Linked DNA regions of Salmonirosea aquatica. The protein of the gene in region 1 interacts with the protein of each later gene in a pairwise test. Links are inferred from orthologs where the notes say so. Each region holds a gene or a part of one and is shown in the gene's direction. Other genes may lie near its edges. The genes, in order: gyrA and gyrB.

Region 1 (15,224 bases):
AGGATTGTCGAATTGAGGATCTGGCTTATTTCGTTAAGAACAATTCTTCCTTCATTCCACAAGCTGTAAGTACCTCTCGCTTAGTGGACGAGTACCGGGCCATTGAGGGCGACATTGCTCGCTTGTTAAAAGATCCGGGAAACGGACCTTTTTTGGAGAGTGCCTACCGCAACCTGATCGAAAAAGCGGGACAGATTCCAAGTGTGGGCGGAACTATCCAGCTCTGTGCCAAAAAGCTCTATTTTGAATACTTGTATGGCCAGGCGGTGTGGAGTGAGAAGGAAGGCCTCGAAAATGGAGATAAGACCCGATATCAGGAAGCTCTCCGGTATAGTATGGAAGCGTATCAATTAGGGCTTTCTGAACTCAATACTGATTTAGAGGTACTTCAACGCCGCATAGCTGCTCAGCTTGATTGTGAAGACCGGCGCCAGGATTTTGAAAATTTACTGGTAGGTATCCGGCTTGATTTGTCCCAATGTCAGGTAAAGTCGGCGAAAACACGATGGGATACTGCAGCCGCCCGACTATCGGGGTGTGGACTGAACAATTCTCAATTTTCTGCTCAGTACATAGCGCTGCGCGATTCTGTGTATCAATTCTATATTGCGGATAGTTCGCTTGTTTCGCTTACCGCCCGCGGAAATCAGGCACTCGACACCCGGAAGTGTGAGGAGGCCCGGGGCATAATAGAACAAATACAAAACCTTTGGATGTGCGATCCGGGGAACCGTGATAGTCTGCTGTTGCAATACCGGGACCGAATCAGTCAGTGCGAGCAGCTTACGTGCTATATTACAAACCGCAATAAGGCTATTCAAAGTGCCGAAAACCGGGAATGGAAAAAATCGTATGACTACTATCAGCAGGCTTATACCTGCGCATCCGAAACCCAGAAGCTACGGATCAAGGAAATCATGGAAGATATGGAATGTGATGCCTACCCCGATCGCTGCCAGAAAAGCAATGTTTCGGTTTCATTGGAACCCTCCGTCAGAATTGGTATTAATAAGCCTAAGTACACTGAGGAGGGGAAGGCATGGGAAACCACCTACGGGTACCTTACATCCGCAGGTCTACAAGTTTCATTTCTTTCGTACCTCAATCCACTGGATGTAGTCCTTGGTCTGGATTACTTCCAAACGGAATATCAATCGGTAGATAAGGGCGATCCTAAGGGCGATTTTAAAATTTCCGGAGCCGATGCTTATGTGGCCTTTAAGCTGCACCCAACCGGAACGGACCCCAACCGTTTGCGGCCCTACCTCAAAGGGGGCTTCGAAGTGTTGTTGCCCATGAGCTACTCCTTACAGAATCATTACAAAAACGAATCAACCCGGGATCGTTCACTTCTGAAGAAACAATCACTGGGTACCCTGGCCGCTTTGGGGATCGAATTGCAGAAAAAGAAATTCGGTTTCTTTATAGAAATAGTGGGAGGATATAATTTCTCGGGAATTTATAATGCCAATGCCGTGAGCTCCTCTGGAGCAAAGGGAAAAACCGAAGCGCAATTCCGTACTGCCGGTATAAGAGTCGGCGCCCGACTCTGGTAGCTTTTTAGTCCCACGACTTCTCCAAAAAAGATACCCAATTTTTCCAGAATATATTTTCAACATCTGCATGGTCATAGCCTTTCGCGGCCAGCAGATCGGTCAGAACCTGCAAATCGGCAATCGATTCCATATCGCCGGGAGCTTGTTCTTTTCCAAAGGCGCCATCCAGATCGGAGCCTATTCCTACGTGGTGGGTATTGCCCGCCAACTGACAGATGTGGTCGATGTGCGCCACGACATGCTCGATACGAAGACCTGTGGATGCAGGAGTCGATATTCCGCGTTGCCAGCCCGGAATCATCATCCAGGCATCGAAAGCCATCCCGATTACAGACCCTTTATCAATTAGTAGCTTGAGTTGCTCATCTGAAAATTGACGATTGTGCGGTGTAAGGGCCCGCACCAGATTGTGGCTGGCCCAGACGGGGCCATTGTAGTCAGGTACAGCATCCCAAAAGGCGCTGTCGCACAGGTGGGTAGCATCGAGGATTATGGAAAGTTTTTCCATTTCCCGCAACAGCGACTGCCCCAGTGGGCTAAGGGGCTGATCCGCGTCCGTACCGTATGCGTACACGCCGGGACCATAATGGGCCGGACCTACCGCGCGCAAACCCCGCTCGTAGGCCTCATGCAAATGGTCGAGTGAAAGTAGGGAGTCCGCCCCTTCGAGACTGAGAATGTAGCCAATGGGTAGGTCGTCGGTTTTTTCTGCTGATTGCCATAACGTCAGATGTTGCCTTAAATCCTTTGCATTCCGAATCTGTACCATTTCTCCCGCCCATTCCATTGCTTGATACCAGGCCAGTTGTCCCTGAGTTTGCGCCCAGGCCTGGGCCGGTGAATGCCAGCCGGGTAAGGTACTGTCGGATTTGACATACCGGGCGATCTGCGTGGCCACGCAGAGGCCAATGGTACCCCGGCGCATTTCGGGAAATGAAACTACCCCTCGGCCCCGGTCAGGTTTGTCCGTCAAGTGGGCTTCCCTGGCCCGGATTTCTGCCAGAGGACGGGTAAGATCACGGTTCCATTCCAGGGCATTCATGGCAAGGTCCAGATGGGCGTCGAAGAGAAACATGGGATTGATTGATAAAGGGTATAGGATTGTGAGTGGATAGCTGTTTAAGGATTTAAACCGAAATAATCCGTCGACGGGCCAAAATTGGCCATTTGTCTAACACTGTATGATTTTCGACCACTGCGGCATATTCATGTAGGGCTACTGTAGGACAGATATGATAGGGGAGGGCATAGAGCAAATCACCCAATTGGATACGGTCCCAGTGGGCTACCCGAACCACTCCATGCTCCTCACTTTGGCTGAGAACTTCGTATCGATCTAAATTCAAAAACTTGAAACGACGATCAATCGGATTTTCGGCTGCTACCGCTTTGTGGCCCAGGTCGATGGTAATAATATTTTCGGCTGGTTTAGAAATTACCCGGGTAGCTATAACTGCGGCATGTTGAAAGGGCTGGTCCAGGAAACGCTCGCCATACCCCCAGTCCCACAGCAGGCAGGTACCCGGACTACAATACACAGCCGTCCGTTGGGCATGGACGGTGAAAGTAGGAGAGCCTCCGGCAATGATCATTGGGGCAGGGTACCCTGCCTGTTTTAATGACGTCTGAATTTGCTGAATGGGTTTAAAAGCGGCGTCACTGTGGGCTTTCCGTTCCGCAAAAACAGCCTCCCGAATATGGCCGTCGTAGACATGAAGTCCCTGCAGTTGCAAATGGTCCATTTGCGCAATTTCCTGGTAAAGCTCCAATAGTCCGTGGTGGATCGGAAAACCTGAACGATCCATACCGTTGTTAACGTCAATAAACACATTGCTTACCCTACCTGCACTGCTTTTACTCAGCTGCTGCGCCGATGCGTGCGAATCTACCAGCGAGGCAAAATATACCTCAGGATATTTATTCTGTAAGGCAAATAGTCGCTCTATGTTGGGGCCGACCAGTTGGTAGGCGATCAATATCCATTTTGCCCCGGTTTGCGCCAGCATTTCGGCTTCGGCTATGGTAGCGCACTTGAATTTCGTAATGCCGGCCTCCAATTGTAATTGGGTCACTTCCGCCATCTTGTGGGTTTTGACGTGCGGAACCAACCGATCAGCGCTGCCGGCGATTTGGATCATCAAGGCAATATTGAACTCAATTCTTTCCTTGTAAACCAATAGAGAAGGGGAAAATATCTGATTGGGATTATGGACTTCGTACCAGGTGTCAGTCTGCATTTGTTTTGAATATTGGCTACTGAAATTTACACTTCAATGTAATTCAAACATCGCTTCTATTTCTACGGGTATATTGTCGGGCAAAGAACCCATTCCCACTGCTGAACGTACCCCAATGCCTTCCTCGGTACCCCAAACGGAAGCAAACAATTCGCTGCAGCCATTGATGATGTAAGGGTGCCTTTCAAAGTCCGGAGTACAGTTGACCATACCCAGTACTTTTATAACCCGCTTGATCCGATCCAGACTGCCTAGGTTTTCCCGGAGGGTGGCCAGTATCGCCAGACCTACCTGTCGGGCCGCCGCTTTCCCCTGTTCTATATCCAATGCATCGCCAATCCGGCCTTTTATCAAGGTACCATCGGATTGGACAGTACCGTGCCCCGAAACATATACCCAACGGCTATCGACGATGAGTAAGGGTTTATATACGCCCAGTGGTTTGGGAGCGGGAGGAAGTTCAAGATTCAGCCTGGAGAAATTTTGCTCGGGAGAAGCCATAGAAAGTAGGAAAGGAGATATGAATGATGAAACTGTTTTTTGAACAGACTACTATACAAACATACTGAGGGCAAGTACCCCCAGTAAGCCCACTATCGAAACAATGCTTTCCATGATGGACCAGGTGAGCAGAGTGTCGCGGATACTAAGATTGAAATATTCTTTGAATAGCCAAAATCCGCCATCATTCAGATGCGAGAACATCAAACTGCCCGCTCCGATGGCCAGCACGATAAGTTCGGGAGCTACGGCATTCTGCATTAGCAACGGGGCCAGAATCCCCACGGTGGTAAGCCCAGCGACGGTAGCAGACCCGACACACACGCGAATGACAGCGGCGATTCCCCAACTCAGAATAATCGGCGACACCTGTACGCCCTTCAAGCCTTCGGCAATGTACTGGCTTACCCCACTTTCAGTCATAATTTGCTTGAATACTCCCGCTCCGGCAATGATCAGCAGGATCATCGCTACTCCTTTGAAGGCCTCCTCCATGGATTTGGATACCTCCCGCATGGAAAGCCCCCGTCGCAGGCCCAGGGCATACGCGGCAAATAATACTGATACCAGCATACTGAAACTGGGATCGGCCAGAATTTCAATAAGCTTATATCCGGGAATTATTTTATTGATACCCGAAAGGGCCGTCAATAGAAAAACGGGTAGGAGAGCCGCTACCGCGCTAATGCCCAGGCCCGGCAATTCGTGAACCGGACGTGCTTTTACATCGAACAGCAAGGGGTCGGGTCTTGGATTGAATCGCTTTAATGTACGGCCAAACAAAGGGCCAGCCACCGCGATGGCAGGAATGGAAACTATCAACCCATAGAGGAGGGTCTTTCCCAGATCGGCGTTGAGTTGGGTAGCTATGGCCGAGGGCGAAGGGTGGGGGGGAAGGTACCCGTGAGCCACCGACAGGGCCGATAACATGGGAATACCCACATACAGCAGTGGCAGTCCCGCCGAAGAAGCGATCATGAAAATCAGGGGTACCACAATTACAAAACCCGCATTATAAAAAAGTGGAATGCCTATCACAAATCCCGCCAGGGCCAGACCCCACTGAATATTCGATTTGCCAAACAGACCAATGAGCGCATCGGTAATTCGCTGGGCGGCTCCGCTGTCGGCGACCAGCTTACCGAGCATGGCTCCAAAACCCACAATGAGTACCAATTCACCCAAGGTACCCCCGATGCCTTTCTGGACAGCTGCTCCGATTTGGCCTACCTCCATGCCGCTAATCAGTCCCAATCCGATGGAGACCAGCAGAAAGGAAATGAAGGTGTCGAGTTTCAGCCAGGCAATAAGCAGCACCAGGCACAAAATGGCAGCAAACGTGAAGATAAGGGGCATAAAAAAGAGATAGTTGATAGGGTTCGGGTTGTATAAGGCGCTAAGGAGTCAAATATAACGATACCCGGGTAAGGGGGCTTGTCAGGCATTACGGGCTTGAAACTAAAATAATCCTATCATTCGTAAGAAAATCCAAACGCCGGATCGAATTCGGTGGTTCATAAATTCACTTCCCGATGGCAAAAACCGCCCTGTGGGCTCCGAATAGCAAATTACTTTTCAGGACATAAGGCCAAATTCTTGTTTAAACCGCTAAAAATGACGAAATTTGACTCTTTGAATCCAATCATTTGGAGCAAAAATTATACTTCTTTACGGTCAGTTAGCTAGCACAATCAAATTCTTCGATTCGTTACATTTTTTTTATGGCAGAAACAACAAGTGGAAACATCATCCCCATTAACATTGAGGATGAAATGCGGGGTGCCTACATCGATTATTCGATGTCGGTTATTATTTCCCGTGCCCTACCCGACGTGCGCGATGGGTTAAAGCCCGTACACCGCCGCGTACTTTTTGGCATGTCGGATCTCGGTGTGAATTATAACAAGTCGTACAAAAAATCGGCCCGTATTGTCGGCGAAGTGCTGGGCAAGTACCACCCGCATGGTGACTCTTCCGTATATGACACCATGGTGCGGATGGCCCAACCTTGGTCGCTACGTTATATGCTGGTCGATGGGCAGGGTAACTTTGGCTCGGTGGACGGAGACTCTCCGGCTGCCATGCGGTACACCGAAGCTCGTCTCAAGCGCATTGCGGATGAGTTGCTGAACGATATAAATAAAGAAACGGTTGATTTTCAACCCAATTTCGATGACTCCCTGCAGGAACCATCGGTATTGCCCGCCAAGTTTCCCAATCTGTTGGTCAATGGTTCGTCGGGGATTGCCGTTGGTATGGCGACCAATATGGCTCCGCACAATCTGCGTGAGGTGATCGATGGAGTGGTAGCCTACATCGACAACAACGAAATCACGATCGCGGAATTGATGGAATTTGTGAAGGCGCCTGATTTCCCTACGGGTGGAACCATTTACGGTTACCAGGGAGTTCGCTCAGCCTTCGAAACGGGTCGGGGCCGGATCATCATCCGCGCCAACACGCACATGGAGGTGTCCAAGACGGGACGGGAGCAGATCATCGTGACCGAAATTCCCTACATGACCAACAAGGCCTCGATGATCGAACGCATTGCCGGACTTATCAACGATAAAAAACTGGACGGGATTTCGGACATCCGGGATGAATCGGACCGGGATGGCATGCGGATTGTATTCGATCTTAAGAAGGATGCTATCCCCAATATCGTTCTGAACCACCTGTATAAATACACCCCGCTGCAAACCTCATTTGGGGTCAACAACGTGGCCCTGGTGAAAGGACGACCCATGATCCTGAATCTCAAAGATCTGATCAGGCACTACGTGGATCACCGGGTAGTCGTGGTAACACGCCGGACTGAATACGAATTACGTGAGGCCGAGAAGCGCGCACATATTTTACAAGGTTTGCTGATTGCGCTTGATAATCTGGATGCTGTAATCAATCTGATTCGCAGTGCCAAAGATCCTGACACCGCTAAGGCGGGTTTGATCGAACAGTTTGCACTTTCTGAAATTCAGGCCAAAGCGATTCTGGAATTGCGTTTGCAGCGCCTTACCGGTCTTGAGCGCGATAAAATTATCAAAGAGTACGAGGAGATAATGGCCCTGATTACTGATTTGCGGGATATTCTGGGTAGTGATATCCGCAAATTTGAAATCATTAAAACGGAGTTGAGTGAAATCCGGGAGCGCTATGGTGATGACCGGCGCACCAAGATTGAATACGCCGCCGAAGAGTTCAGTGATGAGGACATGATCGCTGATGAGGAAATGCTCATCACCATTTCACATCAGGGGTATATCAAGCGCACCCCGTTGCAGGAGTACCGGATCCAGACCCGGGGTGGGGTAGGGGCACGGGGTGTGAAGACCAAAGATGACGACTTCACTGAACACCTGTTCTCAGCCACGATGCTTAATTATCTTATGATTTTTACTGAGTTTGGCAAGCTTTTTTGGTTGAAAGTTTATGAGGTACCTGAAGGAGCAAAAACTTCCAAGGGACGCCCCATCCAGAACCTGATCAGTATCGAGTCAGGGGATTCGATCCGGGCAGTGATCAACGTCAAGACCCTGAGCGACGAGGATTATATCAATAATAATTATATTATCATGTGTACTCGTCAGGGTACCATCAAGAAAACACTCCTCGAAGCGTATTCGCGTCCCCGGCAAAACGGGATTATTGCGATATCGGTCAACGAGGGAGATCGGTTGTTGGACGTGGCTTTGACAAATGGCGATAATGACATCGTGATCGCGCAAAGTGCGGGCCGTGCCGTCCGATTCAATGAAAAGGGTGTACGACCCATGGGAAGGACGGCCTCCGGTGTGCGCGGGATCAACCTGAGCGATGATCCCAAAAACGAGGTAGTGGGTATGGTCTGTATCAATCGTGAAGATGCGCAATTGCTGGTTGTTTCTGAAAATGGTTACGGCAAACGTTCGCCCATTGAAGACTATCGCGTCACAAATCGAGGAGGAAAAGGGGTTTCCACTATGAACGCTACCGAAAAGGTAGGGAAACTGGTGGCCATCCGTGAAGTGACCGAGCAGGACGATCTGATGATTATTACACGCAATGGAATAGCCATTCGCATGAGTGTGACCGACATCCGGCAGGCAGGACGCAACACCCAGGGCGTAAAACTCATTCGGTTGAATAACACAGACGAAATATCGTCCGTAACCCGTATTCTGAAAGATGATGAAGAAGAAAACGAGGAGACTCTGAACGGAAGTCCAACCGAATTAACAGGAGAAAATCCTGTGTCACCTGATGCATCAGATACTGAGGAGTTGCAATAATTGAAATAAAATAGCGTATTTAGTACCGTTAATCACAACCAAAAAAACATTCCATATGAAAAGAATATTTTTTGTTTCTACATTAAGCCTGTTCAGCTTACTGACTTTTGCTCAGTCAGCTGTGGATCAGGCTATGCTGGATCAGGCCAAAAAAGATAAAGAGAAAAGCGATAAAAGTATCCAGGATGAAAAAGCCAGTGCCAAAGCGGCCACTTGGATGGAGCGCGCTCAGCTTTATCAGAACATTGCCCTGCAGTATTCACAGTTGGACTCCAACGCTGCAATGACTGCATACGATGCTTATAAAAAAGTAGTTGAATTAGATAAGACCAAAAAAGGCGAGCCGGGCCGTTCGGCTAAAGAAGCCCAAGGGGTTCTGGAGGGAGCGGAAGGAACTAACTTGTACACTGCCTTTGTAAAGCAGGGAGCTGAAAAGTATCAGGCTCAAAACATGACCGAGGCTCTGAAAATGTTTCAGATGGCGCAGCAGATCAATGCGAAGGATACGACAGCAGCACTATATGGTGGCATATCGGCTCAGCAAGCAGATAAGAAAGATGTAGCTGTTGAAGAATTTGAAAAATACATTAGCAATGGCGGCACCGATCCCAGTGTGTACTACGGGCTTGCCCAGCTGTACCGAGCTGACAATAAATTTGACAAGGCGATCAGCACCTTGGAAAGAGGTCTGGCAAAAAGTCCAGATAACAAGGACCTAAAATCAGAGATTGTAAACATCCACCTGGCTTCGGGGAATGAAGATATGGCGATTAATCAATTAAAGGAATTGACCGCCAAGGATCCTTCTAACGTCACCAATATGGTGAACCTTGCCATTCTGTATGACAATAGCGCCATCAAGCAAAGCACTAAAATTCGTGAATTGCAGGAAAAAATGGGAGCCTCTAGTAACACCATGGACGCTAAGAAAAAGCAGCTCGAAGAGGAGAAAGGAAAAATAGAAGTTTATCAAAACGAAGTAAAACGCATCACCGGCTTGATGAAGAAACAGCCTAAGAATGCCGATTTGAAGCGTCAACTGGATGAGGTCAATCAATCATTGGAAACTACAAAATCCAATGTTACTAAGTACGAAGGTGAAGTTTCGGCCATGGCTGCAAAAGCAAGTAGTGGCGATCAGGCAGCGATGCAAAAGGAAATGGCAGACCTGAAAACACAGTACAGTCAGTATCGTGATTTGTCCATTGATACCTACAAAAAGGCTTTGGCGGCAGAACCTGAGAATTACGATGCATTATTCAATTTGGGTGTTTTCTACTTTAATGATGCCGTAGAACTTAAGCGTGAGGTAGATAATATGAACATGTCCGAGTACCAGCAGCGTGGCAAAGAAGTTGAAGGCCGGGTTTGCGGGAAATTTCAGAAAGCCAAGCCATACTTTGAAAAAGCTTTGAAAGTACGACCTGATGAAGAAGAAGCGAAAAGTACTTTGGAGAATGTGAACAACATCCTTACTCAATTTACAGAGAAGAAGGTTGAGTGTGTAGCAGAATAAGGAATTGATAATAAAGCATCCACTTTGTGGATGCTTTATTGTTTGAATAATTTACTTAACATAATATAAATTATAAAACAAAACTATGTTGTTTTTAAGTTGGGGTAATCTATTCTGCAACAGATATTTATTTGCCGGAGTATGGGGTAAAATAAATCCTCCTTATATTTATCATGAAAGCAGGGTTTGTTTGGATTTGTGAGCTATTTACACACACGGATGAAATACTTTTTACTTATTGTTGTTCTATTCACTACATTTCATTCGTACGGACGCCATATTGTGGGCGGTGAAATCCGTATGCAAGTTACTGCCGTACCCAATCGCTTTTCGTTTACTTTGATCCAGTTCTGGGATGAGAATACACTCACTTCCGGCAATCGGGATCCGTCGGTGGAACTGCTTTTCTACCGCAAGCGTGATAACCAGTTGATTCAGAAGGTATCACTTCCCTTCGTATCAACTCGTAATATTAGTTATAAGAACCAAGCCTGCGCTTCATTCCGTTCGTTAAGAACTCTGGAGGGTACCTATACTAGTCAGATTACCCTAAAATCATCCGATTATAGTGACGCGGGTGGATATTATATTGTATGGGAACGATGCTGCCGCAATGATGACATCAATAATATTCAGTCACCCGGATCCAGTGGAATGGTATTCTATCTGGAATTTCCGCCCCTGACCATTCCTAACTCCGCGCCTGAATTTAGTTTTCCTAATGGCGACTATATTTGTAAAGACCAGGCATTTTCCATGAATGTGTCAGCTACTGACAATGACGGTGACGAATTGCGCTATTCACTGGTGACTCCGATGCGGGGTAATACCGGTCGTAACAATCCTATCGGGGACGACTATCCAAAAGCGGGCTACCCGCTGGTAGAATGGGTACCTACTGTCTCGGACCGCAATATGATACCCGGCAACCCTGCCCTGGCCATCGACAGTCGTTCGGGACTACTAACCGTTACAGCTAGCCAACTGGGACTTTATGTGTTTACCGTACAATGCGAAGAATTTCGGAATGGAGTCCGGGTTGGTTTAGTACGGCGTGATTTTCAATTGCTGGTCATTGAGTGCAGCAAAACTACCCCGCCTGAACCGGTTATCACTTATAATAAGGTAAAAGCTGAACAAGTGGAGTATTGCCCGGAAAGACCCATTAGTCTTGAAACAGACACTGCTCCCAATTGGTCGTTCCAATGGCAACTCAACGGGAACAACATCGCCGGAGCCACCAGCTCAACGCTGACTGTACAGGATACGGGTAGCTATTCGGTGGTGAAAAGTTTCAAAAATTTATGCAGCAAAGATACTTCTTCACAAGTGGTAAAAGTGTTACCAGGTACCCCCCCCCAGCGACTATAACACAGTTAAAAGATATTATTTGTGAGAATGAAAAACTCAATCTCGTGGGCCCTACCCTGGCCAGTGGATATAGTTTTGAATGGCGTAAGAGCGAGATGGACCAAATAGTAGGTTCAGAGCCCGTGCTCACCGTTACCGAACAAGGTACATATGAATTATTAGTACGGGATGAAAAAAATGGTTGTACCGCCTCGGATAGCGCTGTGGTGTCGGTGGAAAGGATCAGCGTAAATTTGCCTCCCCGACTGAGTCTGCAAAAGGGGAATTCCATAGTCATAAACTCCGAAGTTGAATCCACGGCATTTCCCGTTACTTACCAATGGTCTCCACCCGAAGGTCTCAGTAGTGATACTGACTCACTGCCCAGCGCTTCCCCGCAAAACTCGATGACCTATGTCCTGCAAGTAACTTCGCCAATTGGATGTTTGGCATCAGATAGTGTACAGCTGGAAGTTTTTGACCGACTGTACATTCCTGATGCATTTAGTCCAAACGGCGACGGAGTTAATGACGTACTGGACATATACAACGGTTCCAATCAGATCCAGGATATCCGAATAATTAACCGCTGGGGCGAGGTTGTCTTTCAGTCTCCGAACTACGATAATCCCTGGGATGGTACCTATAAACAAACCAAAGTACCCCAAGGGACGTATATTTACCTGATAGTGACCCCCTTTTACAATTATAAGGGTACTATTCTTATTCTGTACTAAAGTCTCCCCCATCCCCTCTTTAAAAAATGTACCCTCGAAACTTGGGAGCTTGCTTTCCCATGCAAGGGATCGGTACGTTCAAGAAATCAGTTGTTTCATCCCAATGATGGGCCAGTCAGTACATTAGAGAAAATTTATGAGGCGTTTTTACCAGTTTGCAGCGGCAATTGGTTTGCTGTTTTTTTGCTATTCAGCCCAGGCTAGTCACATCTTGGGAGGTGAAATCCGGATGGAGACCACCAGTGAGGCAAATCGGTTTTCGTGCAGTATGATTCTCTTCTGGGATCAGAATCGGCTAACGGTGGCTAATCGCGAACCATCCGTGGAAATTCTCTTCTACCGAAAACGAGACAATCAATTGGTTTTCAAAACCTCCCTACCCTACATTACTTCACGGAATGTAGATTATCAGAATCAGGTCTGTTCTGGGCTACGTAATTTGAAAACAGTAGAAGGTACCTACAATGCTAAAGTTTCACTAAATCCTGGAGATTTTTCTGATCCAGGAGGGTACTATATTGTCTGGGAAAGGTGCTGCCGCAATGCCGATATCAGCAACATTCGTGAACCGGGCGCGAGCGGGCTGGTATTTTACCTTGAGTTCCCCCCCTATCGGTTCGTAATTCATCACCAGTTTTTAATTTTCCGAATGGCGATTATATATGTCTGGGTTTGCCCTATTCCACAAATTTGTCTGCTACGGACGCCGATGGTGATGAACTACGCTACTCGGTTGTTACTCCTTTTCGAGGAAATACAAGTCTGGATTACCCAATCGGGGATGATTCACCCAAGTCGGGATACCCTTTGATAGAATGGCTACCCGGTATCTCGTCTCAAAATATGATCCCCGGAAATCCCGCTCTCAGTATTGATCTACGAACGGGCAGATTAACGGTGACGGCCAGTCAATTGGGTTTATATGTATTTACGGTACAATGTGAAGAATACCGTAATGGAGTAAAGATTGGGGTAGTCCGGCGAGATTTTCAATCACTCGTCATCGAGTGCAGTCCTAATTCGCCCCCGGTCCCTGTAATTGTGCATGATCAGAAGATTATGCCGACCATTGAACTTTGCATCCAACCCATACTGCTTCAAATACAGGAACCGGGGAACTGGGCCTACCAGTGGCAAATTGACGGACAAGACATACCTGGAGCTAACGCTTCTGCACTTCAAGTAAATCAAGAGGGTCGTTACTCAGTACAAAGAAGTTCTAAAAGTACGAATCAGGATCAATGTTCGATGCCGGTTTCATCTGAGCCAGTGGAAGTAGTACCCGAACCACTTCCTTCCGCCCTGATTGATAAAAAAAAGGATATACTTTGTGAGGGAGGTACCCTTGCTTTGCAGGCAGAAACAAAAAGTTCATATGTATATGAATGGAGAATAGGCATGAATCAGCTGGCAGAAACTGGACCTAGCATAACTGTTCAGAAAGGGGGCACATACTCACTTCTAGTCAGAAATGAACAAAATGGTTGTACTGCTACTGATAGTATCGAAGTGAAAGTTGAATCAATACGGGTGAAACTACCTGCTGAGGTAGAAATATTGAGGGGACAAAATGTAGAGCTTACTCCAAAAGTAGAATCTACTTCATCAGCCATCCAGTACAAATGGTCACCTCCTGAAGGGCTTAACAGTACTACCGAAAGTAAGCCCTTAGCATCGCCCGAAAAAACAACCGATTATATTCTACAGGTCGAAACGCCTGGTGGTTGCCAGGCAACGGCTCCTATCAAAGTGGTCGTTAACGAGTGCCAAGAGATCCCCATTCCTATACCTACGGTATTATATAAGAACAAACCCGTTAAGGAAATCGAACTTTGCTCAGGAGGAGATATAAAGCTGGAGACGGATAGTGAAGGTGATTGGAATTACCAATGGCAAATCAATGGACAAAATATTACCGATGCTACTGGTTCCAGCTATGTTGCCAGCAAAGTGGGTAGCTATACTGTAGTTCGGAGTTCAAAAAATGAAACTCCGGCAATCTGTATAAAGCCCGCAATATCTATAGGGGTTGAGGTAGTGGCTGGTATACCTCCGATTGCAAATATCGAGGCTACTAGTATTGTATTTTGCGCAGGAAAACCATTACAATTGAGCGCTGACAGCGCTACTTCATCTCGGTATACATGGAGTTTGGACGGAAAAATGCTTAGTCAGACTAGTGATAAGGTGAATGTTGACTCGCCAGGGACCTATACATTGGTGGTCCTTGACGGAAGGAATGGCTGTACTTCCACGGATAGTATTCTGATTAGGCAGGAGGAAATCAGTGTCTCACTTGCAGATGAAGTCTGGGTCAAACGAGGAGAATCCGTAATGCTGAATCCACAGGTTAATACTTCGGATTTTCCAGTTTCGTACTTATGGTCTCCTCCACTTGGCCTATCCAATCCTCTGGATTCACTTCCGGTTGCGCTACCAGATCAGTCAACGGAATATGTAGTACGGGTAAGTACCCCTGGTGGATGTGAAGCTAAGGACAGCATCATGGTTTCGATTATAGACCGTATATTTCTGCCTGATGCTTTTAGCCCAAATGGTGATGGGATCAACGATGTTTTTATTATTCCGAATGGACAAGTCTTAATCGAAAACATTAAGATTTATAATCGTTGGGGTCAGGTAATTTTCTCAGAGGCCGGCTATACAACACCCTGGGATGGATATTTTAAAAATAAAGTTGTCGAAAATGGAATGTATAACTACATCATTAAGACTTCTGACAATATTTACAAAGGTGCTGTACGTGTAATGTATTGAATCTCAAAGTATAAATTTCCACATCCTCACCCCCTTATCTGTTAATTGCTTAGTAATAAGGCAATTAACAATCCACGTGGAACAGTATATTGTTAATTGTTTCACATTCAGGCAATTGGCTGACATTTATGCTCATCACCATGTAAAACTTTTAGCATTGTCTTCATGTAATACAAAATATTCAGTTAGAATTTCCCCCCTATTTTATAATAAATCTTCCTGTAAAAAGAGCAAGCAAATAATTAGAATTAGTCTTAATAAATTTATTCAGGAACATA
Region 2 (14,992 bases), 5.0 Mb from region 1 along the record:
CCTACGCGTCCTACACCAACAACTACAACCAGGGTTTGCTGCCCAACAACGACCTGATGCGCCATACGATTAATTTGCGGGTGAGCTCGCAGCTGACCAAACGGCTTACCACGGATGCGAAGATTACCTATACCAATCAGACCATCAACAACAAGCCGCGTTCGGGTGAGGAGAGTGCGGTGGTGATGAACCTGTATAAGATTCCGCGCAGCGTGGACCTGAACCAATACAAGAATTTTCAGGATGAAAACGGAAATCCTACCTACTGGACCACCTCGTCCATCTATATGAATCCCTATTGGACCACTAACAAGACTACCGATAAGGAACGCCGCAACCGTACCATCCTGCTGGGTTCAGTAAAATATGAATTGACGGACTGGCTCAACGTGCAGGGGCGCGTGAGCTTCGACCGCTACGACGATCGCTACAATCGTAGCTGGGCCGACCGTACTCTGCTATTCGCCGGGCCGGGTGGGTCGTACCAGGATTTCACCAACGATATTCTGGAAAGAAACATGGACGTGATCGTGTCGGGTAATAACAAGCTGGGCAAGGACATCGCTCTCACATACAACTTTGGAGCGGGGCAGACCTACAAGAAATTCTCGCAAGTAGGTGCCAACGCCAACGGGTTGCTGGTACCCAACAAATTCGATCTTTCGTTTGCCCGCGCGCTGAGCCAAATTGCCGCCTTCTCGGAGCGTGAACTTCAATATGTTTTCGGGACAGCCTCATTATCTTATCGCGACTTTCTGACCGTCGACATGTCGGCTCGTAATGACTGGTCGTCTACGCTGCCCAAGCCTTACTCGTATTTCTACCCATCGTTTGGAGCCAATCTTATTCTGACGGATGCTCTCCAGATGCCCGAGTGGGTGAGTTTTGCCAAACTGCGCGGATCCTGGGCGCAGGTAGGTAACGACACCGATCCCTACCTTTTGACCCAAACCTACTCCTTCTCGCAGGGTGGTACGGGCGGATTCATCTCCCGGGATGCTACCCAACCCGCAGCTACCTTGAAACCCGAAATCTCGTCCTCGACCGAGGTAGGGCTGGATCTGCGTTTCTTTGGCGGACGCCTTGGTCTGGATATGACCTACTATAACACCAATACCGTCAACCAATTGTTGACCCTAGGCCTGGCTCCTGCTTCGGGCTTTTCCGACCAGTTTATCAATGCCGGAAAAATCAACAACGAAGGTTTCGAGTTTACACTGACGGGTAAACCGCTCCGCAGTTCTGATCTGAACTGGGATATGACCCTAAACTTTGCCCGCAATGTCAATACCATTGTCGAGCTGCACCCCGACATCAAAATCGCCTTTCTGGCGGGTGGCTACGGCCGTACCGCCGGTCCCGTGGTAGCCGAAGGCGGCTCGTACGGCGATATGTACGCCCAGCGCTGGAAACGCGACGATCAGGGTAGGTACGTCGTGGATGCCAATGGCAAGCCCGTAGCTACCGAAAGTGAGAAGATCGGTAACTTCAATCCGAAGTTTACCATGGGTTTCAACAACTCATTCAATTATAAAAACTTTGTGCTGAGCTTCCTGATCGACGGTCGTTTCGGGGGTACCATGACCTCGGGTACCCAGGCCAACCTGGCCTTCGACGGTAACGCCGACTACACGACGAATAACCGCGACGGGGGCTGGGTGCTACCCGCCGTTACCTCCACGGGGGAAACTAACACCAAGGCCATCAACGCCGAAACTTTCTGGACGACGGTATCGGGAGGACGCTACTCGTGGGGTGAGTTCTTTACCTACTCCACCACCAATGTACGTCTGCGGGAACTGTCGATGGGCTACAAGATTCCGGTTCCTGAGAATTTCTTTATTAAGAATGTCCGACTTTCGTTCATAGCCCGCAACCTGTTCTTCCTATATCGCGGCTATGCTACTCTGGATATTCCCGGCGTGGAAAAGCGCAAGCTACCCTTCGATCCCGATGTGAATCTGGGTGCTGGGAATTTTCAGGGTGTGGAGTACGGTAGCTTACCATCTTCCCGTACGATGGGCCTTAACCTGAAACTTGGATTTTGATTTCTAATCCTTTGCTTCCGGGTCAGGGTACCTTGATTTTGAAGCGAAGAATAATCTGATCCCATATCACGATCTATCAAAACAGTACAAACAAAGCATTGTATGAACATACCGTTTAAAAAATCCTTGCTCAAACTTACGGCCTTTGGGCTGGTGGTTGGTTCCGCCAGCATCTGGTGGAGCTGTACGGACAAGTTTGACGAAATGAATACCAGCAAAACCAAACTGACCACGCTGGGAAAAGATGAATTGCCGTTCCTGTTTTCCCGGGCCGAGCAGCAGGCTTCCTACGCCGGGGGTACCTACCAGATCGCCCAAAACCTGTTTGCCGATCTCTACGCCCAGTACTTTGCTACTTCGGCTACCTACTTTCCTTCCGACCGCTACGTCATGCGGTTCGACTGGCTGGGCGGGCACTGGAACCCCATCTATACCCAGGTGGTACCCCAGCTGAAAACGCTGCTGGAATCCACCGAACCCAGCTCGGCGGAGAATGCCCTGGCCAATGTCATGTGGGTTTTCGCTTTCCATCGCGTTACCGATTACTACGGCCCCATTCCGTATTTTGATGCGGGCATTCCGGCTCGTTCCGTCAAGTACGATGCGCAGGAGAAGATCTACGAAGATTTTTTCAAACGTCTGGATGCCGCCGCCGCCATCTTGAAAGGTAAAACTTCCGAAAAACCCTACGGAACTTTCGACTTGATCTACGCGGGCGATGTAAATAAGTGGATCAAATTCACCAATACCCTGCGGCTGCGGTTGGCCTTGCGGATTTCTAAAGTGAATCCTGCTGAGGCTAAAAAACAGGCCGAAGCCGCATATGCCGGCGGCGTGTTCACTGAACTAGACGATGCAGCCTTCATGGTGAAAAACCTGGCGGGTGATGATCATAACGGCCTGGGCCGGATCGCCATCTGGAACGAATTTCGCATGAGCGCTTCCATGGAGTCGGTGCTGAAAGGCTACGAAGATCCCCGCATCGGCGTTTTCTTCCAACCCGCTACCGCTACCAATACCTACGAAGGTCTGCGGAACGGATTGTTACCTGCGCAGTTGAATCAGGAAGGAAATGGCAACAACGATAATTCCAACGTAGGGACGCGCTGGGCTACGGGCGGCGGTTCGGCCTGGACGAGCCAGTTGACCGTTCCGCAGGACATCATGCACACATCCGAGGCGTACCTGCTTCGGGCCGAAGGAGCGCTCAATGGCTGGAGCATGGGTGGTACAGCTAAAGAATTGTACGAGAAAGGGATCGAAATGTCGTTGAAGCAATGGGGGGCCAGTGATGCTGCCGTCCAGACCTACCTCAACAGCACCAAAACTCCCGTGGCACCTGGTGATCCGCTCAAATCGCCCGCTCTATCCAACATTCCGGTGAAATGGGATGCCGCGGCTTCAGAGGCTGTAAAGCGCGAGCAGATTGGTACCCAGAAATGGCTGGCGCTCTATCCTGACGGCCTGGAAGCCTGGGCCGAATTCCGCCGTACCAGGTACCCCAAACTTTATCCGGTGGTTAATTCCGATAACGAAGAGCTACCTGTAGGTACCTTCATCCGCCGCATTCCTTTCCTGACCTCGGAGAAACAAACCAATGCCGAAGCCGTGAAAGCCGCCGAGGCCTTACTGAACGGACCGGATAAGGCCAGCACCCCGCTATGGTGGGATAAGAACTAGACTTTTTTACCAAAAAAATACTTTACCAAAAAAGGCAGGCATTTTGTCTGCCTTTTTTGGTAAATTTTGACCTATGAATTTGTACAAAACGAATGTTGCACAGTTAACATCAGTGAGTCTGCTTACCTTATCGCTGGTTTTTTCCGGTTGCCGGTCCGACGATACCTTGTTTACCCTCTTGGACGCGGGTGATACGGGCGTAGAATTCACCAACTTTATCGAGGAAGATGCCGAAAATAACGTACTCGAGTACGGCTATTTTTACAATGGGGGAGGAGTAGCCGCTGCCGACTTCAATCATGACGGACTGGTAGATTTGTACTTTACGGGAAACATGGTGGCCAACCGGCTGTACCTGAATCGGGGCGGGATGGAGTTTGAGGACATTACCAACCAAGCCAAGGTAGGCCTGAATGAGGGATGGAAAACCGGCGTGTCGCTGGTGGACATCAATGACGACGGCTGGATGGACCTGTACGTATGCCGTTCGGGGGCGGAGAATCCGGCCTTGCGGCGAAACCTGCTCTACGTCAATGACGGACCTACCGCAGACAATATCCCTACCTTTACTGAAAAAGCGGCTGCATACGGTCTGGATGATCCTTCCTACACGACCCAAGCCGTTTTCTTTGACTATGACAAGGATGGTGATACGGACTGTTTTCTGCTCAATCATTCAGTGCAGGACTATGCCGGTTTCAGCCGATTGCTGGGAAGCTACCGCCAACAGAAGAATCCCGCTTACGGCAACAAACTGCTCCGAAACGAAGGAGGACACTTCGTTGACGTGACCGACTCGTCGGGCGTTGTGTCCAACGTGCTGAGTTTTGGACTCGGGATCAATATCAACGACTTCAACAACGACGGCTGGTCGGATTTGTACATTGCCAACGACTATAATGAGAACGACTACCTGTACCTTAACCAGAAGGACGGTACGTTCCAGGAAGTGATCCGGCAGGCCACAGGACACGTGTCGCTCTATTCTATGGGGACCGATGCCGCCGATATCAACAACGACGGCTGGACCGACATCCTCACGCTGGACATGCTACCCGCCAGTAACGAACGCATCAAGCTCACCGCCGGGGACGACAACTACGATAAGTACCGGGAGCTACTCCGTGCGGGATTTCATGAACAGACCATGCGAAACATGCTGCAGCTCAACAATGGCACCAATGCCGACGGGGTACCCGTATTCAGTGAGATAGGCCAGCTGGCGGGGGTGTCCAACACGGATTGGAGCTGGGCTGCCCTGATGGCCGATTTTGACAACGATGGGTTTAAAGACCTGTTCGTGACCAATGGCTACGCCCGGGACTATACCAACATGGAATTTTTGAAATATTCAACCGATGTCCAAACTGCTTCCCGTGCCTCGGGGAAAGCTCCGTCGCAGATGGAGGTGATTGCCGAGATGCCCCCCATTAGCCAGCCCAACTATATTTTCAGGAATGAAGGCAATCTTACATTTAGTAAAAAAGTGGAGGATTGGGGCTTTGGGGCCAAAAGCCAATCGAACGGGGCGGCCTACGCCGATCTGGACAACGATGGCGATCTGGATCTGATTACCAACAATGTGAATCAGAAAGCCTTCATTTACCAAAATAACAGTACTCCCAGTGATTCCACTCGCAACTTATCCCTGGAACTCCTGGCTCCTAGCTATGCCCTGCGAGCCGGGGCGCGGGTGATTCTCTACCAAGCAGGTCATGGTATCCAGATGCAGGATGTAATGCCGGTGCGGGGATTTCAATCGGCTATGGACGGCCCGCTGCACTTTGGTTTGGGCAGTCGGGGCGTGGACTCCATTCGGGTATCCTGGACCGACGGCCGCATATCGACCCTGGTGCGCCCCGATGCTTCTCAAAGGATCAGGATACGGTACGACCCGAGCCAAGGTGCCCCTCATCCCGCAGAGGCTGTTTTTACCCCGCTGTTTACGGAGGTACCCGGCATCGATTTTACGTATCAAGCCACCAACCAGAACGATTTTCGGGTGCAGCCCTTACTACCAGTAATGCTTTCCCGACAGGGACCTGCCCTCGCCCAGGGTGATGTGAATGGCGATGGACGGCCGGATGTGTATCTGGGGGAGCACGCGGAGAGGCGGGGCGGTTGCTTGTAAGTCGGGGTACCGCTTTTGTGCCTGTTGCTGTCTCGGATTTCAGTAAAGATGCGGGGTATGAGGATGCCGGAGCTGTTTTTTTTGACGCCGATGACGACGGTGACTTGGACCTTCTGGTGGCGAGTGGAGGGTACTCGCTCAATCCGCAGGCGCTATGGCTACGCCCCCGACTTTACCTCAACCATGGAAATGGCTGGGCCCGGGATAGTTTTCCCGATGTACGGATCAATGCATCCTGCGTGACAGTCGCCGACTTGGATCAGGACGGCGATCAGGATATTTTCATTGGAGAGCGCGTCACGCCGGGTCGTTTTCCCGAGAGCAGCGGTGATCGCATATTCTTGAATGATGGCAAAGGGCATTTTTCGGATCGTACCACACAATTTCTCCCCGACCACGCCACCCTGGGTATGGTAACGCAGGCTTCCTTTCAGGATTTGCGTGGCGATAAGGTACCCGAGCTGGTTACTGTGAGCGATTGGGGGGCAATTCAAATTTGGGAAAAAGACCGGCAGGGTACCTTTCGGAATGCTAGCGAAAAATGGGGTACCCTTGCCCTGACGGGTTGCTGGACGGCTCTTGCTCCCGCAGACCTGGACGGGGATGGAGATATGGATTTTGTGGTAGGCAATATGGGTACCAACGGTCAATGGTACCTGACGGCCCCGCAGGGCATGAATCTCTACGCGGATACGCACTCCACAGTGCCCCCGGTTCCGGTTGTCGCCCTGCTGGATCAGGGCAAAGAATACCCTTATCCCAGCCGGGATGAACTGTTTGGCCAAATGCCCGAGCTTAAGAAAAAGTACCCCGACTACATAGGCTATTCAAAAGCTACTATTACGGATTTGTTTTCTCCGGATCGAATCGGGAAAATGAACCGAAAGGAAGTGCGGGAATTCCGGACTGGAGTTCTGGAAAATTCAGGGGGTACCTTTCGTTTCAGGGCGCTGCCCGTGCAGGCGCAATTTGCTCCCGTTTATGCACTGGCCGTAGCGGATTTCGATGGCGATGGAAAATTGGATATTATGTTGGGCGGAAATCAAGATAAAGCCAGGGTCCGGCTTGGAAAAAGCGACGCCAATCTACTACAGGTTTTCCTCAACCGGGGCACGGCAGGATTCGAATATATGCCCCAGGCGCTAAACGGACTGTTTGTACAGGGCGACGTACGTAGCCTTTTGGTGCTCAACAAAGGCTCCGAATTGGCGATTTTGATCGGACGGAACGACCTGCCCTTGAAAACCCTGCAAATAGCACGAAAACGGTAGGCGAAGCGAGGAAAAAATTGTATCTTTACACGATTATAAACCCCGCATTGGCGGGCGCTTTTTATTGTAGTGTAAAACAAACTTTATGGCAAACGAAGCAACGCTGGAAGTAAGTAGTTATTCAGCCGAGAACATCCAGGTTCTGGAGGGATTGGAGGCCGTGCGGAAGCGCCCGGCCATGTACATCGGCGACACCGGTTTTAAGGGGCTGCATCACCTGATCTGGGAGGTAGTCGACAATTCAATTGACGAGGCCATGGCGGGGTATTGCGATACCATCCATGTGACCATCGAAACGGACGAATCTATCACCGTGCAGGACAATGGCCGGGGTATCCCTACGGGCATTCACTCGAAAGAAAAACGATCGGCGCTGGAAGTGGTGATGACGGTATTGCACGCCGGCGGTAAATTTGACAAAGACACGTATAAAGTATCCGGAGGTTTGCACGGCGTGGGGGTGTCCTGCGTCAATGCGCTCTCCGTAGATTTGCGCGCTGAGGTACATCGCGAAGGCAAGATTTTTGAGCAGGAATACCAGAAAGGATTTCCTCTGTACCCTGTACGCGAGATTGGCGAGTCCAGCAAAACGGGCACGATGATTCATTTCAAGCCCGACGATACCATATTCACCGTTACCGAATTCAAATACGAAACCGTAGCGAACCGCTTGCGTGAGCTATCCTTTTTGAATAAAGGACTCCGCCTGACGCTAACGGATATGCGCAACCTGGACGACGACGGCAAGCCCAGCTACGAGGAGTTTTTCTCCGAGGGTGGTCTGGTCGAATTCGTCACCTATCTTGACAATACCCGCCAGCCCCTGATTCCGGCCCCTATCCACATGGATAGCGACAAAGGGGTCATGCCCGTGGAAGTATCCATGATGTACAATACTTCGTACAGCGAGAATGTCATCTCCTACGTCAACAACATCAATACCATCGAGGGAGGAACCCATGTATCGGGCTTCCGGGCGGCGCTTACCCGTACCTTGAAAAACTACGCCGACAAATCGGGGATTTTGGCCAAGGAAAAGATCGAGGTGAGTGGTGATGACTTCCGGGAAGGTCTTACGGCCGTTATTTCGGTGAAGGTACAGGAGCCGCAGTTTGAAGGACAAACCAAAACCAAACTCGGCAACTCTGACGTGGCTGGGGCGGTGAGCCAGGTCGTGTCCGAAATGCTGGACACCTACCTCAATGAGCATCCCAAGGAGGCACGTATGATTGTCGACAAAGTGGTGCTGGCTGCCAAGGCCCGTATTGCGGCCCGCAAGGCCCGCGAAATGGTGCAGCGCAAAAACGTCCTGACTGGCACCGGGCTACCCGGCAAACTGGCCGATTGTTCCGAAACCGATCCCGAAGTGTGCGAATTGTACCTCGTAGAGGGTGACTCGGCGGGGGGAACCGCCAAGCAGGGCCGCAACCGGGCTTTCCAGGCTATCCTGCCATTGCGTGGTAAAATCCTGAATGTGGAAAAAGCCCAGGAATACCGTATTTACGAGAATGAAGAAATCAAGAACATGTTTACGGCCATGGGCGTGCAGATTGGTAAGGAAGGTGATGAGCGCGCTTTGAATATTGATCGGCTTCGTTACCATAAGATCATTATCATGACTGACGCCGACATCGACGGTAGTCACATCCGTACCCTGATTCTGACATTCTTCTTCCGGTACATGAAGGTACTTATCGAAAATGGCTATATCTATATCGCCCAGCCGCCCCTGTACCTGATCAAGAAGGGAAAAGAAGAGCGTTACTGCTGGACCGAAGCCCAGCGCGAAGCCGCCGTACACGAGCTCGGCAATGGACGGGAAGAATCGGTGAACACGCAGCGCTACAAGGGTTTGGGTGAAATGAACGCCGAACAATTGTGGCAAACCACGATGAACCCCGATTTCCGCAGCCTCAAGCAGGTTAGCATCGATTCGGCGGCGGAAGCCGACCATCTGTTTTCAATGCTGATGGGCGACGAAGTGGCCCCGCGCCGTGAGTTTATTGAGAAAAATGCCAAGTACGCCCGTGTGGACGTGTAGGTACCTGACGAAATAGTAGTTTTAGGCGCATGACTGACTATTTCTGGTCAGTCATGCGTTTTTCGTAGGAAACCGAAAATTAATTACAATACCCAACGGAACCGTTTGCATTCGGAACCCAGATTTCGGAAACACAAACTCAGAAGCCAATACTAAGTACCAAGAATTTCAAGCCATGCCACAGGATTCAAATCACCTTTCTGGAAACGAGAAGCGAAGTCGTTTGTCCAATCTGTTATCATTCTTCAACGATAAAAACGAAAAAGTGGAAGAAGGTAAATTCATGCGCTCAAATGAGAAAGTCAATGACCTGATTGTTCAGAGCGATTTCATCAGTCGGGATTTGAGCTGGCTCAAATTCAACGAGCGGGTACTGGATCAGGTACGGGATACGGAACGCAGCCTGTTCGACCGGCTGAAATTCCTGGCGATCACGGCCTCGAATCTGGATGAGTTTTTTTCGATCCGGGTCGGTAGTTTGTACAATTACCTCGACTACGGCAAGGAGCGGGTGGATTATTCGGGCTTGCGGGAGGTACCCTTCCGGAAAACCCTGCTGAAGGCCTTACAAGGGTTTGTGGCTGAGCAAAACCACTGCTACAAGCAGGAATTACTGCCTCTTTTTGAGAAGCACCGGGCTGCCATCGCCACCATGAAAGACCTGACGGAAGCAGAAAAAGCCAAGGTGTCCGACTACTTCGATCGTACCATTTACCCGATGCTAACGCCGATGCTGTACGATTACACGCACGTCTTCCCGGTATTGTTGGCCAAAGTACTCATCCTGGGAGTCATCACCCAAACTTCCGGTACTACAAGCGAGGAGGATCGTAAGCTTTCGTTCGTACAGCTACCTCTCAATCTCCCCCGTTTCTACGTGATTGAGCGCGACAACGAGATTTTGTTCCTGCCGATTGAGAACATTGTGCGGGCCTACATTAAAAAACTCTACCGGAATGTAGACATCGTGTCGACTAATCTGTTGCGAATCATCCGCAATGGAGATTTCTCTCTGGAAGAGAACGACGACATGGAAGTGGATTTCATTGACGAGATCAAGCAGAAAATCAAGAACCGACGCCTGGGTAGGGTCGTGAAAGTGGAGGTGGAGTCTGACGTGGATGAAGATCTGCTGAGTCTTTTGAAAAAACGCTGGGAGATTGATGATTTTAATATCTACCGGGCTGATAACCTGTTGGACTATACCTGTTTCTGGCAGATTATTAAGCATAACGAGTTCAAGGATCAGATCCCTCCCTTGCACCCGCCCGTGCCCCCGCTGAGCATAGGTAGGGAACGCATCACCGATATTTTTGAGGTAATGCGGGAGCGCGACATCTTGCTACACCATCCCTACAACAACTTTGAGCCGGTGCTTCAATTGCTCGAGCAGGCCGCCGAAGACCCCAACGTGCTTTCGATCAAGCTGACCATTTACCGGCTTGCGAAAAACTCCCGGGTCACCGAGGCGTTGCTCACCGCCGCCGAGAACGGCAAGCACGTGGCGGTACTTTTTGAAGTGAAGGCCCGCTTTGACGAAGAAAACAATATTCGCGAAGCCCAGCGCCTGCAAAAAGCCGGATGCTTTGTGATCTACGGGATTGGTCTGCTGAAAACCCACACCAAGCTGCTGCTGATTGTGCGGAATGAGGGCGAAAAAGTAGTCCGCTATGCGCATTTGTCCACCGGGAACTACAACGAAGAAACAGCCCGACTCTACACCGATATTGGCCTATTGACCACCAACGAGGAATACACACATGATATCTCCGAGTTTTTCAATGTCATCACCGGCCACTCGCTGCCCAGTGACTACCGGAATCTGATCACGGCCCCACGACAGATGCGCGAGCGCCTGATCGCGATGATCCAGCAGGAAGCCGAAAACGCACGCCAGGGTTTGCCCAGCGGTATCTGTATCAAGATAAATTCATTGGAAGACCGGGCCGTGATTGATGAATTGTACAAGGCTTCGCAGGCAGGGGTACCCATCGATCTCATTGTGCGGGGCATTTGCTGTCTACGGCCGGGCCGGACCGATCTGAGTGATAACATTCGGGTCAAGTCGATCGTGGGCAACTTTCTGGAACATTCCCGCATCTTTTACTTCCACAACGCGGGAAATCCGCTGGTGTATGGGGGGAGCGCGGATGTGATGGTCCGCAGCTTCGACCGGCGTATTGAATCGCTATTCATTCTGGTCAATGAGCGGGTCAAGCAGGAAGCGATTCTGATGCTGAATTATAACCTGCGCGACAACGTCAATTCTTACGAACTACAGGAAGACGGTACCTATGAGAAATGCCATGTGGGCGAAGGTACCGAAGCCTTCGATATCCATAAAGTGTTCTTTGAGGTAAAACCCGATGACGTCATGCAGGCCAGGCTGTTTGAGAAGCAGGACAAACTGCTGGCCGATAACCATACAAATGCAGAAATGCTAGAGGAAATCGACAGCGAAGAGAAGAACAACTGAGCCGACTTTATTCCAAAGAAAAGCCTCCCGGGATATGATATTTCCGGGAGGCTTTTCTTTGGAATCGCATGAAGTTGCAACTACTTCACCAGGCGCAGCGACAGGGGATAACGGTATGCTTTCCCTCCATTGGCGCGTACACTGCCCGTAATCATAACTACCAGAGAGAAAATCCCGATGGCAAAAAACACCAGGCCGACCACCAATCCGGAGCCCACCATGCCCATTATACCCACGTCAGTGGATGTTTCGTTGTCACTGACTCCCCCGATAATGAGGCTGAGGATGGAACTGCCAAAGGCGAACAACATGAATAGGAGGATCACCACCCCGACCACCGCCAGGGTAATCTGGAAATTGAGTGACTCCTTGCCGTGTTCATCCACAAAGCTGCTTTTGCCTTTCTGGGTGTTGTAAAGTACTAAAATGACGATTAGCGCCAGAAAAGGAATTGGGACCAGCATATTGGCAAACGAAGCCAATAATGCACCCAGGTGCATCCACATACCCGCAGAGCGCTGCCCGGCGGTGATTTCGGAGGGGTAGGAGGGGGTAAAGTTTTGATCTTCCATGAATTATAGCAGATTTAGGATGAATTGTGGTGATAAAAGCAGAGGGGCGCTGTAAAATACGTGGCCTGTTGGCGAATTTACCTAAATTCGCGGTTTCTTGGAAATATTATTTTGTCAATCTGCTACATGGAAAGATTTACCGGACTGATCGGAATCGTGCTAATTTTAGGAACGGCCTATGCTCTGTCGAGCAATAGGAAAGCCATCAATTACCGTACGGTAGGCGTGGGGCTGGCGCTGCAATTCGGCCTGGCGGTATTCATCCTCCGTACCGAAACCGGACAGGCCATATTTCAGTGGCTGGGCGACAAAGTGCAGAAACTGTTGTCGTTTTCCGACCAGGGTGCCAGTTTTGTGTTCGGTACCCTCGTGAGCAGTGATCTGATGCAGAAAGTATTTGGCCCTGGCAACGATTTTGTCTTTTTCTTTAAGGTTATCCCCACCATCATTTTCGTGGCGGTGCTGGTCAATATGCTCTACCACTTGGGCATCATGCAGCGGGTTGTGGCTATCATTGCGCGGGGCGTGTACTGGCTCATGGGTGTGAGTGGTTCAGAAGCGCTCTCCAACGTGGCCAGTACCTTTGTGGGGCAAGTGGAGGCGCAAATCATGATCAAGCCCTACCTGAAAGGTATGACCAACTCCGAGCTCATGGCCTCTATGACGGGTAGTTTCGCCTGCATCGCCGGGGGCGTCATGGCCGTCTACATATCCCTGGGGGTACCTGCCCCCTACCTGATTGCCGCCAGCCTCATGGCCGCGCCGGGGGCGTTGGTGATTTCCAAAATCGTTTATCCCGAAACGGAGGTGTCCGAAACCAAGGGCGCCATCAAACTGGAAATCAAGAAAACCCACGCCAACCTGCTCGACGCCATCGCGGCGGGTGCCAGTGAGGGCCTCAAGGTAGGTTTCAACGTAATTGCCATGCTGATTGGCTTCATTGCGCTGGTGGCTTTGCTGGATTTTCTGTTGGGTAAGGTGGGAGGCGTTTTCAATTTCCCCCAGCTTAGCTTCAATTATCTATTGGGCAAAGTTTTCTCGGTATTTGCGTGGGCGATGGGGGTACCTTCGCAGGACATTGAGGCGGCCGGTTCGCTGATGGGTACCAAAATGGTAATCAACGAATTCGTGGCCTACCTCGATTTGGTGAAATTGAAGGAAACCCTCGATCCCAAAACGCTCGTGATCACGAGTTTTGCGCTATGTGGTTTTGCCAATTTTAGTTCCATTGCCATTCAGGTAGGGGCATTGGAGAATTGGCTCCTTCCCGCCGCTCCGATTTGGCTAGGCTCGGCTTTCGGGCGCTGATTTGTGGTACCCTGGCTTCCTACATGTCTGCAACCTTCGCCGGGTTGTTGATGTGAAACCATTACAAATACGTAAATAGTACTTGGCCAGTAGCCAAAAAAAGCGGGGCCGGAAATGATTTTCCGGCCCCGCTTTTTTTTGACTTGGATGGGTATCTATCGTATATCCAGACCGAATGGCATACGCGCCTGCAAACCTTCCATATTCAGCAGTTTGCGGTACATTTTTACGTGAGGAGCTAGCTCGCCCAGTTGCCGGGCCATAATTTGGTCTTCTGAATTGCCGGCCATTTTGCTCACAAACTCCTGTAGCGGATTCTTCTTTTCGGGATAAAAACGTACCCGATAATCGCCTTCTTTTAGTTTGGCAGCATTGGCCGCCAGTTTGATGGCTTCGTCGAGCCCACCGAGCACGTCCACCAGACCGTTGGATTTGGCCTCCACGCCCGACCACACCCGGCCCGAAGCCAGGCTCCGCAGCTTTTCAACGGACATCTTACGGCCTTGAGCAGCTTTGCTGGTAAAGTTAGCATAGCCTTCGTTGACGCTCTTCTGGATCTTATCTTTCTCAAAATCAGTCATTTCGCGCGTCAAAGTAGGCCAGTCGGCATGTGGGTTGGTTTTGACACCATCGAACGTGATGCCTAATTTGTTATCTAGGAAATTTTCCAGATTGAACAGCATGGCAAAAATACCGATTGAACCCGTGATGGTATTAGGTTGGGCGACGATCTTGTCGCAACCCATGGCCATGTAGTAGCCACCCGATGCCGCTACATCGGACATGGAGGCAATTACGGGTTTCTTCTTGGTTGTGAGCTGTATTTCACGCCACATCACATCCGAGGCCAAAGCACTGCCGCCGGGTGAATTGATCCGGAGCACTACGGCTTTGATTTTGTCATTCTCACGGATTTTTTTGAGTTCTTTCACAAATTTATCCGATCCGATGGTACCGTCACTGCCTTCGCCCGACACGATTTCACCTTCGGCCACGATGACGGCCACGCGCTTGTTGAAATCCCCATCCTCCGAAGGATGTTTGCCCTTAAGGTACTTGCTGAGGCCTACAAATTCGATGTCTTCGTCGGTATCTACCTTCAGCTCTTTTTTCATCGCCGTTTCCAGCTCATCGTAGTAGCCGGCATGGGTTACAAGCTTGTATTTTTCGGCCGAAGCTGGATTCGTGACCGCCAGTGAGTCGGCCAGACCGCGTAATTCGGAGGCGGGAATATTGCGCGACTTCGACACATTGGCGATGTAATTTCCGTACAGCGCGTCCAGCAGTTCGATGGACTGTTGTTTGCTGGCCTCGCTCATATCCTTGCGCGAAAAGCTCTCCACGGCACTCTTGAATTCACCTACCCTGAAAATCAGGGGCTTAATATCCAGTTTGTCAAAGGTACCTTTGTAAAATTCATATTCCGCCGAAAGCCCGTTCCATTCCATGAGTCCGGCGGGATTGA

The links.
Region 2: the proteins of gyrA (region 1) and gyrB interact in binary tests that used the Escherichia coli proteins (3 or more experiments, as listed by UniProt). The link is inferred for Salmonirosea aquatica from one-to-one orthologs.

The regions. Positions count from the first base shown.
Region 1 is NZ_WHLY01000002.1:5,641,625-5,656,848, forward strand. Bases 5,679-8,790 are described here. They hold gyrA (DNA gyrase subunit A), read left to right. Parts: upstream 5,679-6,015; coding sequence 6,016-8,565; downstream 8,566-8,790. Other genes in these bases: GBK04_RS24325 (tetratricopeptide repeat protein), read left to right, coding at 8,621-8,790. Outside these bases: GBK04_RS24295 (hypothetical protein), read left to right, coding at 1-1,556; GBK04_RS24300 (dipeptidase), read right to left, coding at 1,561-2,631; GBK04_RS24305 (D-TA family PLP-dependent enzyme), read right to left, coding at 2,684-3,793; GBK04_RS24310 (RidA family protein), read right to left, coding at 3,827-4,294; GBK04_RS24315 (gluconate:H+ symporter), read right to left, coding at 4,346-5,650; more of GBK04_RS24325, read left to right, coding at 8,791-10,081; GBK04_RS24330 (hypothetical protein), read left to right, coding at 10,301-11,452; GBK04_RS24335 (T9SS type B sorting domain-containing protein), read left to right, coding at 11,497-12,168; GBK04_RS31055 (hypothetical protein), read left to right, coding at 12,437-12,979; GBK04_RS24340 (T9SS type B sorting domain-containing protein), read left to right, coding at 13,228-14,946; GBK04_RS24345 (helix-turn-helix transcriptional regulator), read right to left, coding at 15,210-15,224. UniProt on the Escherichia coli protein: A type II topoisomerase that negatively supercoils closed circular double-stranded (ds) DNA in an ATP-dependent manner to maintain chromosomes in an underwound state.
Region 2 is NZ_WHLY01000002.1:619,971-634,962, reverse strand. The notes cover bases 6,814-9,693. They hold gyrB (DNA topoisomerase (ATP-hydrolyzing) subunit B), read left to right. Parts: upstream 6,814-7,215; coding sequence 7,216-9,171; downstream 9,172-9,693. Other genes in these bases: ppk1 (polyphosphate kinase 1), read left to right, coding at 9,347-9,693; GBK04_RS30310 (FG-GAP repeat domain-containing protein), read left to right, coding at 6,814-7,130. Outside these bases: GBK04_RS03650 (SusC/RagA family TonB-linked outer membrane protein), read left to right, coding at 1-2,048; GBK04_RS03645 (SusD/RagB family nutrient-binding outer membrane lipoprotein), read left to right, coding at 2,151-3,728; GBK04_RS30315 (CRTAC1 family protein), read left to right, coding at 3,802-5,859; more of GBK04_RS30310, read left to right, coding at 5,877-6,813; more of ppk1, read left to right, coding at 9,694-11,647; GBK04_RS03625 (DUF4870 domain-containing protein), read right to left, coding at 11,728-12,219; signal peptide peptidase SppA, read right to left, coding at 13,683-14,992. UniProt on the Escherichia coli protein: DNA gyrase negatively supercoils closed circular double-stranded DNA in an ATP-dependent manner to maintain chromosomes in an underwound state.